2 linked regions of the Cupriavidus necator genome follow. The protein of the gene in region 2 purifies or fractionates together with the protein of the main gene of each other region. This does not show direct contact. Links are inferred from orthologs where the notes say so. Each region holds a gene or a part of one and is shown on either strand. Other genes may lie near its edges.

Region 1 (5,053 bases), 1.8 Mb from region 2 along the record:
GTCGATGCGCTGGCCAACCTGGATCCCGACACCCTGACGCCGCGCGCAGCGCTGGAGGCGCTGTACCGGCTCAAGGCACTGGCAGGCGAGGCGCTCGACGCCGCATGAACGCTGCACGCCGTGCCCTGCTTGCCATGCTGCTGCCGCTGCTTTGCACGGCCGGCATGGCATCGGCCGCGCCCGCGGGCCGCGCCGGCAAGGCACCGGCCAGGCCAAAGCTGACGCGCATCGCGCTGATCGCCGACCTGCCCCAGTGGCCGGCCGCGGAGGCCAACGCGGCGGCACTGCTCGACTACTTCGGCGAGCGCAAGCTGGACCTGGTCATTCATGCCGGCGGCATCAAGGGCGATACGGAGTCGTGCAGCGATGCGGTGCTGGGCAACCGCCAGCAATTGCTGGACCAGTCGCCGCTGCCGCTGGTCTACGTGCCCGGAGAGACCGACTGGTCCGAATGCCGGCTGCCGGTCAACGGCGGCTTTGACGCGGTCGAGCGCCTGAACCGGCTGCGTGAGCTGTTCTTCCCCGAGGACGCCACGCTCGGCCGGCATCCGCGACCGCTGCACCGGCAGTCGGACCAGGCGCTGTTCCGCAGCTTCCGCGAGAACATGCGCATGGAGGTGGCCGATATCCTGCTCGTCGGCATGAACCTGCCGGGTGACAACAACCACTACCGCGACGAAGGCGGGCGCAACGGCGAGTTCGAGGACCGGCGCGAGGCCAACCGCCAGTGGCTGGCGCGCGCGTTCTCGGTGGCGCGGCAACGCGACCTGAACGGCATCGTGGTGGTGGTCCACGCCGACCCGCATTTTGCCAACGGCTGGGAGAAGAAAGGCCGCCCGACGCTGCTGGACGGCTTCATGCGCCACCGCACCCGCGACGGCTACCTGGAATTCAAGCGCCAGCTGCGCGAGCTGGCCGGTCGTTTCCGCGGCCAGGTGCTGCTGGTGCATGCGGGCGGAAACGGGGCCAACGGGGCGGACAACGGCTTCGGCATCGACAAGCCGCTGCGCGATGCGGCCGGCAAGGTCATGCAGAACTTCACGCGTGTGTCACTGCCCGCCAACACGGTCTCGCAATGGGCCGAACTGGTGATCACGCCGGGCGCGGCCTCACCGTTCGCAGTCATGCTCAAGGACGCACCGGCACCGCGCTGAGACCGCTTGCCGGCCCGACAACGAAAAAGCCGGCTGCGGCCGGCTTTTTCCTGGGGTGCGGAATACGAACCGTGCAGCGCGATCAGTGCAGCGTGCGCGGCGTGTCGTCGTCCTCGTCCTCATCGACGACTTCAACGCCCGAGGCGCCATGGGCGTGGCCGTGCTCGATTTCCTCGGCGGTGGCCTCGCGGACTTCGGAGACCTTCAGCCAGAAGCGCAGCGCCATGCCGGCCAGCGGATGGTTGCCATCCAGCACGACCTTGTCCTCGGCCACGTCGGTCACGGTATAGATGACGGAGTCCTCTTCGTCGCCATCTTCGGGCATGCCTTCGAACTGCATGCCGACTTCCAGCGGCTCGGGGAAGCGGTTGCGCGGCTCGACCTTCACCATATCGGCGTCATAGTCGCCGAACGCGTCTTCCGGCTCCAGCTGCAACTGGGTCTCGAAGCCCGCGTCATGACCGTCGAGCGCTTCCTCGATCTTGGGGAACGTGCCATCATACCCGCCGTGCAAATAAACCATGGCTTCATCTGACTCCTCGATCAGATTGCCTTGCGCGTCCGACAGCTTGTACATCACGGACACCACAGTATTCTTAGCGATTTTCAATTCTTGACTCCATGAACGATTCCGCATTATACGCGCAGGCCCTGCCCCCTGGCCCCGTCGATCCAGACACTCCGCTCGACCTGCTTGGTGGCATGACGCCTGCTGCATTCATGCGGGATATCTGGCATCGCAAGCCCCTGCTGATTCGACAGGCAGTACCCGGAATCGTGCCGCCTGTGTCGCGCGAGGCTCTTTTCGACCTGGCCGACAGCGATGACGTCGAATCGCGCCTGGTGACGCACTTCCGTAACCGCTGGAAACTCGCGCATGGCCCATTTGCGCGCGAAAACCTGCCCGGCGTCAAGGCCCGCCAGTGGACCCTGCTGGTGCAAGGGGTAAATCTGCATGACGCCGCCGCGGCGGAACTGATGGGCCGCTTCCGTTTCGTGCCGGACGCGCGCCTGGACGACCTGATGATCAGCTACGCCACCGACGGCGGCGGCGTGGGCCCGCATTTCGACTCCTACGACGTGTTCCTGCTGCAAGTCTCGGGCCGGCGCCGCTGGCGCATTTCGTCGCAGACCAGCCTTGAGCTGATCCCGGACATGCCGCTGAAGATCCTCGCCGACTTCAACGCGGAACAGGAATGGGTGCTCGAACCCGGCGACATGCTCTACCTGCCGCCGCAATATGCGCACGATGGCATTGCCGAAGGCGAATGCATGACCTGCTCGATCGGCTTCCGCGCGCCGGCCTACCGCGAGCTGGCCGGGCATTTCCTGGCCTGGCTGTCTGAAACGGTCGAAGACAATGAAGACCTCGGCGGCCGTTATGCCGACGCCGGCGAGCGCGCCGCCACGCGGCCCGCGCAGTTACCCGCCGGCATGGCCAAGGCAGTCGCCGAGCGGCTCAAGGCGTTGCAATGGAATAGCCAGATGGTGTCCGAATTCCTCGGCAGCCATCTGTCAGAACCCAAACCTGGCGTTGAATTTGCAGAGATACCCGACATGCCGTTGCGCCGTTATGCGACACTGGCGGCCCGCCATGGTGTGGTACTGCCATCAGCATCGATTGCGCTTTACGACCGCGCGAATTTCTTCCTCAATGGAGAAGCCTACGAGCCGCCGGCCGAACTGATGCAATGGCTGAAAAAGTTGGCCGATTATCGGCAGCTTAGTAGCGAAGATGTTGCGGCTTGCGCGGACCTACCCGATCTGATGGAAACTTTCCATCACTGGACGCTGGAAGGATGGCTGCAATTGGGCCCGCGGCTGTAATAATACGTAACATTGCGAATCAGTAAATTTCGGCGCTACACAAGCCGGGAAAACGCGGATATAATTGTTGGCTGGCTAGTACTGTGGACCATTGCATTTATCGGGACCCGGGAGGGCCTCTATTTTGCAGTTCAAGAGCGATAATTACCGGTAATTATTCATCGCCTGTTTTCCGTTATTACAAGTTAAAGGACGAACAATGAAGAAGTCTCTCCTGATCGCATCGCTGCTGGCCGCTGTTGCTCTCGCCGCTTGCGGCAAGAAGGAAGAAGCTGCCGCTCCGGCCGCTGACACGGCTGCTCCGGCTGCTGCCGCTCCGGCCGCTGAAGCTTCGGCTCCCGCTGCTGAAGCCCCGGCCGCTCCGGCTGCTGCTGCTCCGGCTGCTGACGCTTCGGCTCCGGCTGCTGACGCTTCGGCTCCGGCTGCCAAGCAGTAATCGGTTCCTGACCGATGAAAAAACCGGCCTTCGGGCCGGTTTTTTTATTTGGGCGCTGCTACCGCACTGCGCCCTGCCGAATCCACGCATCCCTCAGGCGCGCACCGCCTGCCAGTCCAGGCCCTCGTCCTGGTCTGCCACCAGCACCTCGGACGGCAACGCACCCAATGCCATTGCCAGCGCCCCCGTTGCCAGCTCACGCGTATTGTTCTGCTTGCTGAGGTGGGCCGCGACCACGCGGTTCAGGCCGGCATGGGCAACTTGCGCCAGGATACTGGCCGCCACTTCATTGGCCAGGTGGCCGAAGTCCCCGCCGATGCGCCGCTTCAGCGAAGCCGGATAGACCGAATTGCGCAGCATCTCGCGGTCATGGTTGCATTCCAGCACCAGCGCATCCACGCCTGCCAGGCGCGCCGTCACGTAAGGCGTCTCCATGCCTGCATCGGTCAACACACCCAGCCTTGCCTGCCCGTCCGACAAGACGAACTGCAGCGGCTCGCGCGCATCGTGCGGCACGGTGTACGGCAGCACCTGCAGTCCGCCGATGGCAAAGGCATGGTCGGCGCCGCAGACGCGCACGTCGGCCGCATCGGCGCCGCGCAGGTGCGAGGTCGCCAGCCAGGTGCCGTGGCTGGTATACACCGCCAGGCGGTGGCGGGCGGCAAAGGCGTAGGCCGAGCCGACGTGGTCGCCATGCTCGTGCGTCACCAGCACGGCGTCGAGCTGGTCCGGCGCGACGCCCAGGCGCTCCAGGCGCCGCGCGGTCTCGCGGATGCCGAAGCCGCAGTCGAGCAGCACGCGCGTGGTGGTGGTGTCTTCGCGGGATTCGATCAGCAGCGAGTTGCCCTCGCTGCCGCTGCCGAGGAAGGCGAAGCGCATCATGGCCGCGCCCTCCCCGCCAGACACCGGCCAGGACGGCCGGCTGGCATGCCAGCAGTCATGCGCCGGCTCAGTGCAGTTGCTCGTCGATCAGCGACAGGATGCGCTTGCCGATTTCGCCGTTCTCAGGCTGGCCGGCATCGTTGAGCACCGTCACCAGCGTGCCGCTGCCCGTGCCCTTGAGCGACACGCGATACTTCTTGGCGGTCTTGGAATCTTCCGGCTTGGTGAACAGCTTGGAGAAGAAGCCACGGCTGTCGGCAACGGTGCGCGGGTCGACATAGCGCACGTAGTACAGGCCCTGGCCGCGGTCGCGGTCTTCAACCGTGAAGTTCACGCGGTCCAGCGACAGGCCGACCGAGCGCCAGGCGCGGTCGAACGGTTCGGGCAGCTGCAGCGCCGGAGCGCCGTTGACCTGGGACAGGTACGACTTGGCCGGCGCGGCGCCATCGGCACCAGCAGCAGCGCCAGCAGCGGCGGCCGTGCCCGCAGCGGCTGCGGCATTGCCCGCCGCCGCCGGGTTCTTGGCCATGCGGTCGGCTTGTTCCTTCTGCACGCCCAGGCGCTGGGCCAGGCGCGACAGGAATTCGGCTTCCAGCTCAGGATCGGCCGGACGCGGGGTCCAGACCGTGCTCGACTTGTCGATGCCGGTCAGCTGCTCCTGCGCACCGCGGTGGCTGATGAAGACCTCCAGCGTGCCGTTCTGCGAACGCTCGACGCGGGTGCGGAACTTGTCGCGCTCCGAGGTCGAGTACAG
Region 2 (9,411 bases):
GTCGTGGCTGCTGGACCTGCTGCGCCGCTCGGCGTGGGTGGGTGCAGTGCTGGCGCAGACGGCGGCGCTGGCCGGGCGCACGCTGGCGTGGGGCGCGCGCCGCGGGCAGGCCCCGGCGCAGCCGGACAATCCGCGGCGCGCGCTTTGGTTCGGCCGCGTGCGCGACGCCGTGATCGTGCTGGTGGCATTGGCCGCGTTGCTGCGCGTGGGCTACTTCGTGCACAGCGAGGTGGGCTGGGCCGAAGTCGGCCATGTGCTGTGGCTCGGCACGATCACGATGGTGCGCGTGGTGGTGCTGATCGCGCTGGCGGCGCTGGTGTGGGTGCCGATCGGCATCCGCATCGGCCTGAGCCCGGAACTGGCGCGCATTGCCCAGCCGATCGCGCAGTTCCTGGCCGCCTTCCCGGCCAACCTGATGTTCCCGCTGGCGGTGATGCTGATCGTGCGCTTCGGGCTGAACCCGGAGATCTGGCTGAGCCCGCTGCTGATCTTCGGCACGCAGTGGTACATCCTGTTCAACGTGGTCGCGGGGGCGTCGGGCATTCCCACCGAACTGAAGCTCGCCACGCGCAATTTCGGCCTGCGTGGCTGGCTGCTGTGGAAGCGCTTCCTGATCCCCGCGGTGTTCCCGAGCCTGCTGACCGGGCTGGTGACCGCCGCCGGCGGCTCGTGGAACGCGAGCATCGTGTCCGAGTACGTGACCTGGGGCGACCGCACCATCGTCGCCACCGGGCTCGGCAGCTACATCGCCGAGACCACCGCGCGCGGCGACTTCCCGCGCATTGCGCTGGGCATAGTCGTGATGGCGCTGTTCGTGGTCGGCTTCAACCGGCTGCTGTGGAACCGCCTGTATCAACTCGCGCAAGAGCGCACCCGCTTGTAAGGCAACGATGGCAGAGAACATTGCATCCACCGCCGCCCCCGCCGTGATCGAGCTGCGCGGCGTCGGCAAGATCTTCCGCACCGCCAGCCAGAGCGACCGTGCCGTGCTCGAAGGCGTGGACCTGACGCTGCGCGAGGGCGAGATCGTCGCCATGCTGGGCAAGTCCGGCTCGGGCAAGTCCACGCTGTTGCGCATCATGGCCGGGCTGGTCGGCGCCGACCGCGGCGAGGTGGACTTTCGCGGCGAACGGCTGGCCGGCACCGCCGAGGGCATCGCCATGGTGTTCCAGTCGTTCGCGCTGTTCCCGTGGCTGACGGTGCAGCAGAACGTTGAGCTGGGGCTCGAGGCCCAGGGCGTGCCCAGGGCCGAGCGCGAGCGCCGCGCCGAGGCCGCGATCGACATGATCGGGCTGGCCGGCTTCAACAGCGCACTGCCGCGCGAGCTGTCGGGCGGCATGCGCCAGCGCGTGGGCATTGCGCGCGCGCTGGTGACCGAGCCGGACCTGCTGCTGATGGATGAAGCATTCTCGGCCCTGGACGTGCTGACCGGCGAGACCCTGCGCGACGAGATGCTGGCGCTGTGGGAAAGCGGCCGTGCCAATATCAGGAGCATCCTGATCGTCTCGCACAATATCGAAGAGGCAGTGATGATGGCCGACCGCATCGTGATCCTGTCGAGCGACCCGGGCCGCATCCGCGCCGAGGTGCCAGTGGCGCTGCCGCGTCCGCGCAACCGCGACAGCGCGCAGGTGCGCGCGCTGGTCGACGAGATCTACGCGCTGATGACCGCCCCCGCCGCGGAAGCGCGCCTGCCCGCGCAAGCGCCCGCGCGCCAGATCGCCTACCGGCTGCCGGACGCCGACATCAGCCAGATGGAAGCGATCCTCGACCTGCTGTGCGAGGCACCCTTCAACTGCCGCGCCGACCTGCCCCACCTGGCCGACGAAGCCGGCCTCACCGACGACGAACTGCTGCCTGCGTGCGAAGCGCTGCAGCTGGTGCAACTGGTGTCGATCGAGCGCGGCGACATCGCCGCCACCGGGGCCGGCCGCGCCTGGTACGCCGCCGGGCCGCAGCAACGCAAGGTGATGTTCGGCCAGCAGTTGCTGGGCAACGTCGCACTGGCCGCGCATATCCGCCGCGAACTGGTGGCCAGCGAGGCCGGCGAGATCCGCGAAGAACAGGTGCTGCACGAACTGGAGCGGTTCCTGAAGCCCGCCGAGGCCGAGCGCGTGCTCAGCGTGGCGATCGGCTGGGGGCGCTACGGCGAGATCTACGAGTACCGCTACAACAGCGGCATGCTGACACTGCCCGAGGAAGAGCTGCCCGAGGCGCCGTAAGCCACCAGGCTCAGACGCGCGCCCGTATGGCGCGCCCGATGGCCCCCGTGCGCAGCGCGATCTTGGCCGCATCCTCGCGCAACGCGCGCAGGCGGCGGTCCAGCACCGCATTGGCCGGACGGCCGGTGGAGCTGGCGGTGGGACCAGCCTCATGGCTGGATTCGCCGGCGGCGGCCGCGTGCACCAGCACGTCGGTGCGGCGCTTGTCGGCCGAATCGGCCAGGCGGGCGCGGCGTTCGGCGACGGCATCCTCGGCGGCCTCGGCGACTTCGACGCTGACGGTGGCCGCCACTGGTTCGGCATCGGCGACAGCTTCAGCGGGAGATTCCTCCGCCTTGTCCGCGGCGGCAGGCACTGCCTCCTTGCGTTCCAACGGCGTTTTCCCGCTGCGGATAAAGCCCGCGCCACGGCCGCCGCCCCGCTCATCGGCATGCAGCCGCTCGCTGGCCACCTGCAGGCTGTGGCTGGCGGCCTCGGTGGCCTGCTCGATCGCGGCTTCCGCGGCCGGGATATCGAGCTCGTCATAGTGCTGGCGCACCTGGATGCGCGCCGCCGCCACGTGCGCGGCCACCAGGTAGTTCTGCACGATAAAGCGGTTCAGGTTGTCCACCGCACGGTGCCGGCTCTTGGGCTCGTCCAGCATGCGCTGGAACGACGAGATCAGCGCCGACAGGTTGTCCATAAACTGCTTGCGCTGCACGCGGTAGGCAAAGTCATCCTTGGTCCTACGCAGCAGCAGGTCGCGCGTGGCGCCGATATAGCGGCGGTTGGCCTGCAGCACGCCCTCCACCAGCTTGGGGATGGCGCGGTATTCCCAGCTCGGCAGCACAAAGCTGAACAGCGAGGCGATGATGCCGCCGATCACGGTATCCACCAGCCGCTCGCCCGCCACCGTGGGACTTCCCGGCATCAGCAGGTGGATCTGGATCAGCACCTGGATGCAGGCGGCAATCGCGGTGTAGCGGTACTTGATGGTCACGAACGCGGCGCTGGCCACCAGCGACAGGAACAGCACGCCCAGCAGGATCAGCGGCTGGTGCACCACCTTCAGGATCGCGACCGCGACCACGCAGCCAATCAGCGTGCCGATCAGGCGGTCGTTGTAGCGCTGCTTGGTCATGCTGAAGTTGGGCTTCAGGATGACGATGATGGTCAGCAGGATCCAGTAGCTGTGCGACACATAGGGCAGGTGCTCGGCAATCCACAGCCCCAGCGACACCGCCATCGAGATCCGCAGCGAGAAGCGGAACGCCGGCGAACTCCACTTCAGGTTGTCGCGCAGCACGCTGAACTCATACTTCTGGCGCGTCAGGAACGGCGTCATGTCCGAGCCGGGCAGCACCCTGGCCGGCTCCACCGGCGTGCGCGACGCTTCGTGCAGCTGGCCGACCAGCGTGATCGCGCCGCGCATCATGTCGAGCGTATCGACCAGCGCCGTCATCGCCGCCGGGTTGATATGGTGGTGGCGAAATTGCTCGACCTCGGCCTCGACCGCGCGCAGGCCCTGGCGATATTCCACCGTGGCGTACGAGGCGCGGCCGCGCGTGATCTCGTAGGCGATCTCTTCCACGTCCTTGCACATCTGCAGCACCAGCCCGCGCAGATGGTCCAGCACCGGCGTGCCGGCAAAGGTCTGGCGCAGCAGCGGATAGTCGGTGTTGGTCGACAGAATATACTCGTACAGGTCGAGCATGCGCAGGTGCACCTGCACCAGCAGCCCGTCGTGCGGAGTGCGGTTGCCGCGCAGCACCAGGTCGCGCGCGGCCTGCTGGCGCTCGGCCACCACGATCTGCTGGCGCACCAGCTGGTTGAACTGGGCCTCGTAGTCGTTGCCGGCGTCGTAGAAGCCGGCCTTGATCTCGAGATAGCCGGCCAGCTCATACAACGATTCGGCCAGCACCTGCTGCTTGGTGCGGCGCTCGGTGATCCAGCTCACCAGCATCGCATAGCCGAGATAAGCGACCGCGCCGATGCTGAACAGCGCCGCGTGCTCCAGCGCGCGCCGCACCAGGAAGTCTTCGTTGATGGTCAGCGTCATCACGAACAGCGCCGCGAACTGCAGCGGCAGCGTCTTGTTGCCGTACACCGTCATCATGCCGGCCAGGAACGTCACCAGCACCAGCAGGAACGGCATCACGCGCGGGAACGGCGTGGCCAGCGCCACCACCAGCGTGACCACGCTGCACAGCAGCACGCTGGCCATCATCTCGTTGAACTTGTGGTTCAGCGGGCTGGGCAGGTCCATCAGGCTGGTGCACAGCGCCCCCATCGACACCACCATCGCGGTGGGCAGGTCGCTGAAGTGCAGCGCGATCAGCGTGGCGCCGATCACCCCGGTGGCCGAGCGCAGCCCCCGGTAGATGTAGTGCGAATACAGGAAGGTGCGGGGATCGTGCGCGTATTGCATGCAGCGGGGGCGATGGCGTGCGGTGGCGGGTGTGGCAGCGGAAAACTAGTTCACTGGCCCAGCCAGCGCGAGCGCGCCGCGTGCCGTCCGCTCTCGAGCTTCACCTTGAACTGCGCCGCCGGCTCGCGTGCCAGCGTCACCGGCAGCACCTGCAGCTCGTCGCGGCGGAAGGCGTGCAGCTCGATGCGGTCGCCGCTACGGTAGCGCGCCAGCAGCTTGTCGATCTGGCCCGGCGCCACGCGCAGGCCGTCAATCGCCACCAGCAGGTCGCCGGCGGACAGGCCGGCGGCCTGCGCGGCGCCGCCGTCGAACACCTGCGCCACGCGCACCCAGCCCTCATCGCTCTTGACCTTGATACCCAGCGCCGCGGTGCGCGCCGGCTTCTGCGCATCGGCCTTGACGCCGAACGTTTTGAACAGCGCCGGCAGCGGCAGCTCGCCGGTGCCTTCGGTCAGCGAGCGCAGCAGCGGCCCCATGCGCAGGCCGGTGACTTCATCGAACAGCGCATGGACCTCGGCCTCGGTCACGCCGCGCTGCACCGCGCCCGGCGCGTAGAAGCCGCGGCCGTAGCGGCGCCACAGCGCGCGCATGACATCGTCAAGCGAGCGTCGCCCGCGGGTCTTGTCGCGAATGGTCAGGTCCAGCGCCAGCGCCACCAGCGAACCCTTGGTGTAGTAGCTGACGATGGCGTTGGGGGCGTTCTCGTCCTGGCGGTAGTACTTGGTCCAGGCATCGAAGGAGCTTTCCGCCACGCTCTGCTTGGTGCGGCCGCTGCCGCGCAGCACGCCGTTCCAGGTCTTGGCCAGCATCTCGATGTACTGCTCGTCGGTGATGCAGCCGGAGCGCACCAGCACCAGGTCGTCGTAGTAACTGGTGAAACCCTCGAACAGCCACAGCAGCGGCGTGTAGGTTTCCTCGGCCAGCCGGTACGGCACGAACGCGGCCGGCTTGATGCGCTTGACGTTCCAGGTGTGGAAATACTCGTGGCTGCACAGCCCGAGGAAGGTGCGGTAGCCCTCGCTGGTATCGCTGTCGCCGCGCACCGGCAGGTCATTGCGCGCGCATATCAGCGCGGTGCTGGCACGGTGTTCCAGGCCGCCGTAGCCGTCGCTGGTGACCATCGTCATGAAGACGTAGCGGCGGTTGCTGTCCAGGAACGGCGCCTGCGCGGTCTTGGGCTCGAACAGCCGGATCTGCGCTTCGCAGATCCGCTTCAGGTCGCGGCACACGCGCTCGAGGTCGAGCTGCGGCACGCGCCCGGTGAAGACCACGTCGTGCTGCGCGCCGCAGGCGCGGAAGCTGGCCAGCTGGAAGGTGCCCATCTCGACCGGATGATCGACCAGCTCATCGTAGTCGGCCACCTGGTAGCGGCCGAAGCCGTAGCGCTTCGCGCCTGCGCGGCCGGGCGCTTCGCGCATGGCGGTGGCGACGCGCCAGCCGCGATAGGCCTCGCCGGCGGGCGCATGGATATCGATGGTGCATGGCCGCTCGGCCTGCCCGTCCACGCACAGGAACACCGAGCTGCCGTTGAAGAAGCCGTGGGTGGTGTCCAGGTGCGCCGCGCGCACCGACAGGTCCCAGGCATAGACCTCGTAGCTGAGCGTCAGCGGGCCGTCGGCCAGGCTGACCGGCGCGGCCTGCCAGCGCTGCTTGTCGAGCTTGGTCAGCCTGACCTCGCGCCCGCCCGCATCGGCGCGGATGCGCACGATATTGCGCGCGAAGTCCCGGATCATGTAGCTGCCCGGGATCCAGGCCGGCAGCGAGAAACACTGGCCGGCGGGATCGGGTTCGCTCACGGTGACGGTGACGGCAAACAGGTGCGCTTCAGGCTGAAGCGGGGCGATGGCGTAGCGGATCGGCGTCATGGGCAGGATTGTAACGTCGGCGCCAGGACACGGATGCAGCGCCGACGCGGTGGTGCATCAGGGCGACGGTGCGCGATCAGCCGCGATTCACATCCACCACCACGCGCCCGCGCATGCCGCCTTCCATGATCTTGCGGCCCGCCTCGATCGCGTCGCCCAGGCCGATCTCGCGCGTCAGCGCATTGAGCCGGTCCGGCTCCAGGTCGCCGGCCAGGCGCTGCCAGGCCTGCTCGCGCAGCGGCATCGCCGCCATCACACTGTCGATGCCGTGCAAGGTGATGCCGCGCAGGATGAACGGCGCCACCGACCCCGGGAAGTCAAGGCCCTGCGCCAGCCCGCACGCCGTCACCACGCCGCCGTAGCGCACCTGGGCGCAGGCATTGACCAGCGTGTGCGAGCCGACCGAGTCGACCACCGCGGCCCAGCGCTCCTTTTGCAGCGGCTTGCCGGGTACGCCCAGCTCAGCACGGTCGATCACGTCATCGGCGCCCAGCGCCTTCAGGAAATCCGCCTCCCGGGTCTTGCCGGTCGAGGCCACCACCTTGTAGCCAAGCTTGCTCAGCAGCGAGATCGCCACCGTCCCCACCCCACCGGAGGCGCCGGTCACCAGCACCTCGCCATCGCCGGGGCGCACCGGGCCGTCGACGCCGCCGCGCTCCAGCGCCAGCACCGACAGCATCGCGGTATAGCCCGCGGTGCCGATCGCCATGGCCTGGCGCGTGGTGAAGGCGTCGGGCAGGCGCACCAGCCAGTCGCCCTTCAGGCGCGCGCGCTGCGCAAGGCAGCCCCAATGCGTCTCGCCCACGCCGTAGCCGTTGAGCACTACCTTGTCGCCTGCCTTCCAGCGCGGGTGCGCGGATTCCAGCACCGTGCCGGCGCCGTCGATGCCCGCCACCATCGGCCACTTGCGCACCACCGGCGAGCGGCCCGTGATCGCCAGCCCGTCCTTGAAGTTGATGGTGGAGTAGTCGACGGCAACCAGCACGTCGCCGTCGGCGGGCAGCTGCGCGTCGTCGAGCGTGGCGATACTGGCCTGGGTGGCGCCGTCGGCCTGGGTCAGCAGCAATGCCTGGAAGGTCATGGTGTCTCCTTTGTCGCCTGCCGGCGATCGCATGGAATCAGGGAAAAGGCAGAATGCAGAACGGCCGGACAAGTCCGGCCGTCGATCGGGCCGGTACAGGTCCGGCGCGCGCTTATTTCTTGATGCTGGCGAGCTTGCGTTCCAGCGTGGCGACATCCGCCGCGCCGGGAATGCGGGTGCCGTCGGTGAAGAACACCGCCGGAGTGCCGGTCACGTTCATGCTGTGGCCCAATGCCAGGTTTTCTTCCAGCGGGGTCTTGCAGCTGCCGTTGCCGGTCAGCGCCACCTGCTTGAGCATCCAGTCGCGCCAGGCCTTGGTGCGGTCGGACGCGCACCAGACCTGCTTGGCCTTGGTTTCGGAATCCGGCGACAGCACCGGGTACAGGAAGGTGTACACGGTGATGTTGTCCATCTGCTGGAAGGTCTGCTCGATGCGCTTGCAATAGCCGCAGTTGGGGTCGGAGAACACCGCCACCTGGCGGCTGCCATCGCCCTTGGTCCACTTGATCGCGCGCGCCAGCGGCAGGTCCGACCACTTGATGCGGTTGATCTCGGCCAGCCGCTCCTCGGTCAGGTTGGTGCCGGTGCGGGTGTCGATCATCTCGCCGTTCAGGATGTAGCGGCCCGAGGCGTCGGTGTAGACCACCTGCCCGCCTATATTGGCCTCGAACAGGCCCGGCACCGGGGTCTTGCTCACGCTCTTCACTTCAGCACGGCCGCCCACCATCTTCTGCAGCGACTCCTTGATGCGGTCGGTGCCGGGCTCGCCCGCGGCCATGGCATGCAGCGCGAAGCCCGCCGCGGCCAGCCCGCCGGCGATGGCGGTGATCGCGGCGCTCATGGCGGGGCGGCGGCGCAGGAATGGGAACATGTGGACTCCAGAGTATTCGGTAAAGGGATCGGAACGTTGGCGCGGCCGCGGTCAGCCAAGCGCGCGCGCGATCAGGAAGCGCTTGAGCAAGGACTGGCCGCCGACCGCGCGCATGCCGGTGTTGCGCACCACGCGCGCGACGCCGCCCGGCAACGAGAACAACCGGTGCAGTCCGTCGGTGGCCGCGGTCAGCGCAAGCAAATCGGTGGCGCGGGCGCGCTCATAGCGGCGCAGCAAGCGCAGGTCGCCCTCGCTGCGGAAAGGTTCTTTGTCGGCCATCACGCGGCCAAGTTCCGCGACGCCGCGCAGGCCCAGGTTCATGCCCTGGCCGGCCAGCGGATGCAACACGTGGGCGGCGTCGCCCACCAGCGCCACGTGCGGCTGCACGAACTGGTCGGCACGCTGCAGCACCAGCGGGAAGCCCTGCGCCGGGGTCACGCAGCGCAGCGCGCCGAACTGCGCGCCGACCGCGCCGCTGGCGCCCTGCATCACCGTGGCGGCGAGCGCCTCGGGCGACAGCGCCAGCAGCTCGCGCGCGTGGGCCTCTTCGGCGGCCCAGACCATCGACACATGGTTGTCCGGCAGCGGCAGCAGCGCCAGCACTTCGCCGTTGGCGGGTTCCTCGTCGGCCATCAGTTTTTCGGGCGCGCCCAGGAACCACTGCCACGCGGTTTCCTGGTGCGGGCGCTCGCAGGCGAAATTGGCGACCACGCCCAGCTGGCGGTACTTGCGCGTGCTGACGCCGATGTGGCATTGCTGGCGCAGCCAGGAGCGCGCGCCGTCGGCACCGACCACGCAGGCCGTGCGCAGCTTCTCGCCATTGCCCAGGGTCAGCGTGACGCCGTCAGGATCGCGCTCGAACGCGCTCGCCGTGGCGTCGTGCCAGGTCACCTGGTGCTGGAAGCCCAGCGCTGTGTCGAGCGCGCGCTCGACGTGGCTGGATTCGATGATCCACGCCAGCTGCG

What was found.
Region 1: the proteins of I6H87_RS09165 (region 2) and I6H87_RS00965 purify together in Escherichia coli (affinity purification with mass spectrometry, with the first as the bait; 2 studies listed by BioGRID). This does not show direct contact. The link is inferred for Cupriavidus necator from one-to-one orthologs.

Annotation. Positions count from the first base shown.
Region 1 is NZ_CP066018.1:201,326-206,378, forward strand. Bases 1-2,902 are described here. They hold I6H87_RS00965 (FKBP-type peptidyl-prolyl cis-trans isomerase), read right to left. Parts: upstream 1,765-2,902; coding sequence 1,237-1,764; downstream 1-1,236. Other genes in these bases: mutS (DNA mismatch repair protein MutS), read left to right, coding at 1-108; I6H87_RS00960 (hypothetical protein), read left to right, coding at 105-1,154; I6H87_RS00970 (cupin domain-containing protein), read left to right, coding at 1,776-2,902. In the rest of the region: more of I6H87_RS00970, read left to right, coding at 2,903-2,981; I6H87_RS34220 (hypothetical protein), read left to right, coding at 3,181-3,417; I6H87_RS00975 (MBL fold metallo-hydrolase), read right to left, coding at 3,511-4,299; bamC (NlpB/DapX family lipoprotein), read right to left, coding at 4,367-5,053. UniProt on the Escherichia coli protein: Folding helper with both chaperone and peptidyl-prolyl cis-trans isomerase (PPIase) activities. Chaperone activity prevents aggregation of unfolded or partially folded proteins and promotes their correct folding.
Region 2 is NZ_CP066018.1:1,959,049-1,968,459, reverse strand. What follows is about bases 6,568-9,411. They hold I6H87_RS09165 (DsbC family protein), read right to left. Parts: upstream 8,447-9,411; coding sequence 7,688-8,446; downstream 6,568-7,687. Other genes in these bases: I6H87_RS09160 (UbiH/UbiF family hydroxylase), read right to left, coding at 8,498-9,411; acuI (acrylyl-CoA reductase (NADPH)), read right to left, coding at 6,571-7,575. Outside these bases: I6H87_RS09190 (ABC transporter permease), read left to right, coding at 1-883; I6H87_RS09185 (ABC transporter ATP-binding protein), read left to right, coding at 891-2,222; I6H87_RS09180 (FUSC family protein), read right to left, coding at 2,233-4,629; I6H87_RS09175 (M61 family metallopeptidase), read right to left, coding at 4,680-6,494. UniProt on the Escherichia coli protein: Acts as a disulfide isomerase, interacting with incorrectly folded proteins to correct non-native disulfide bonds.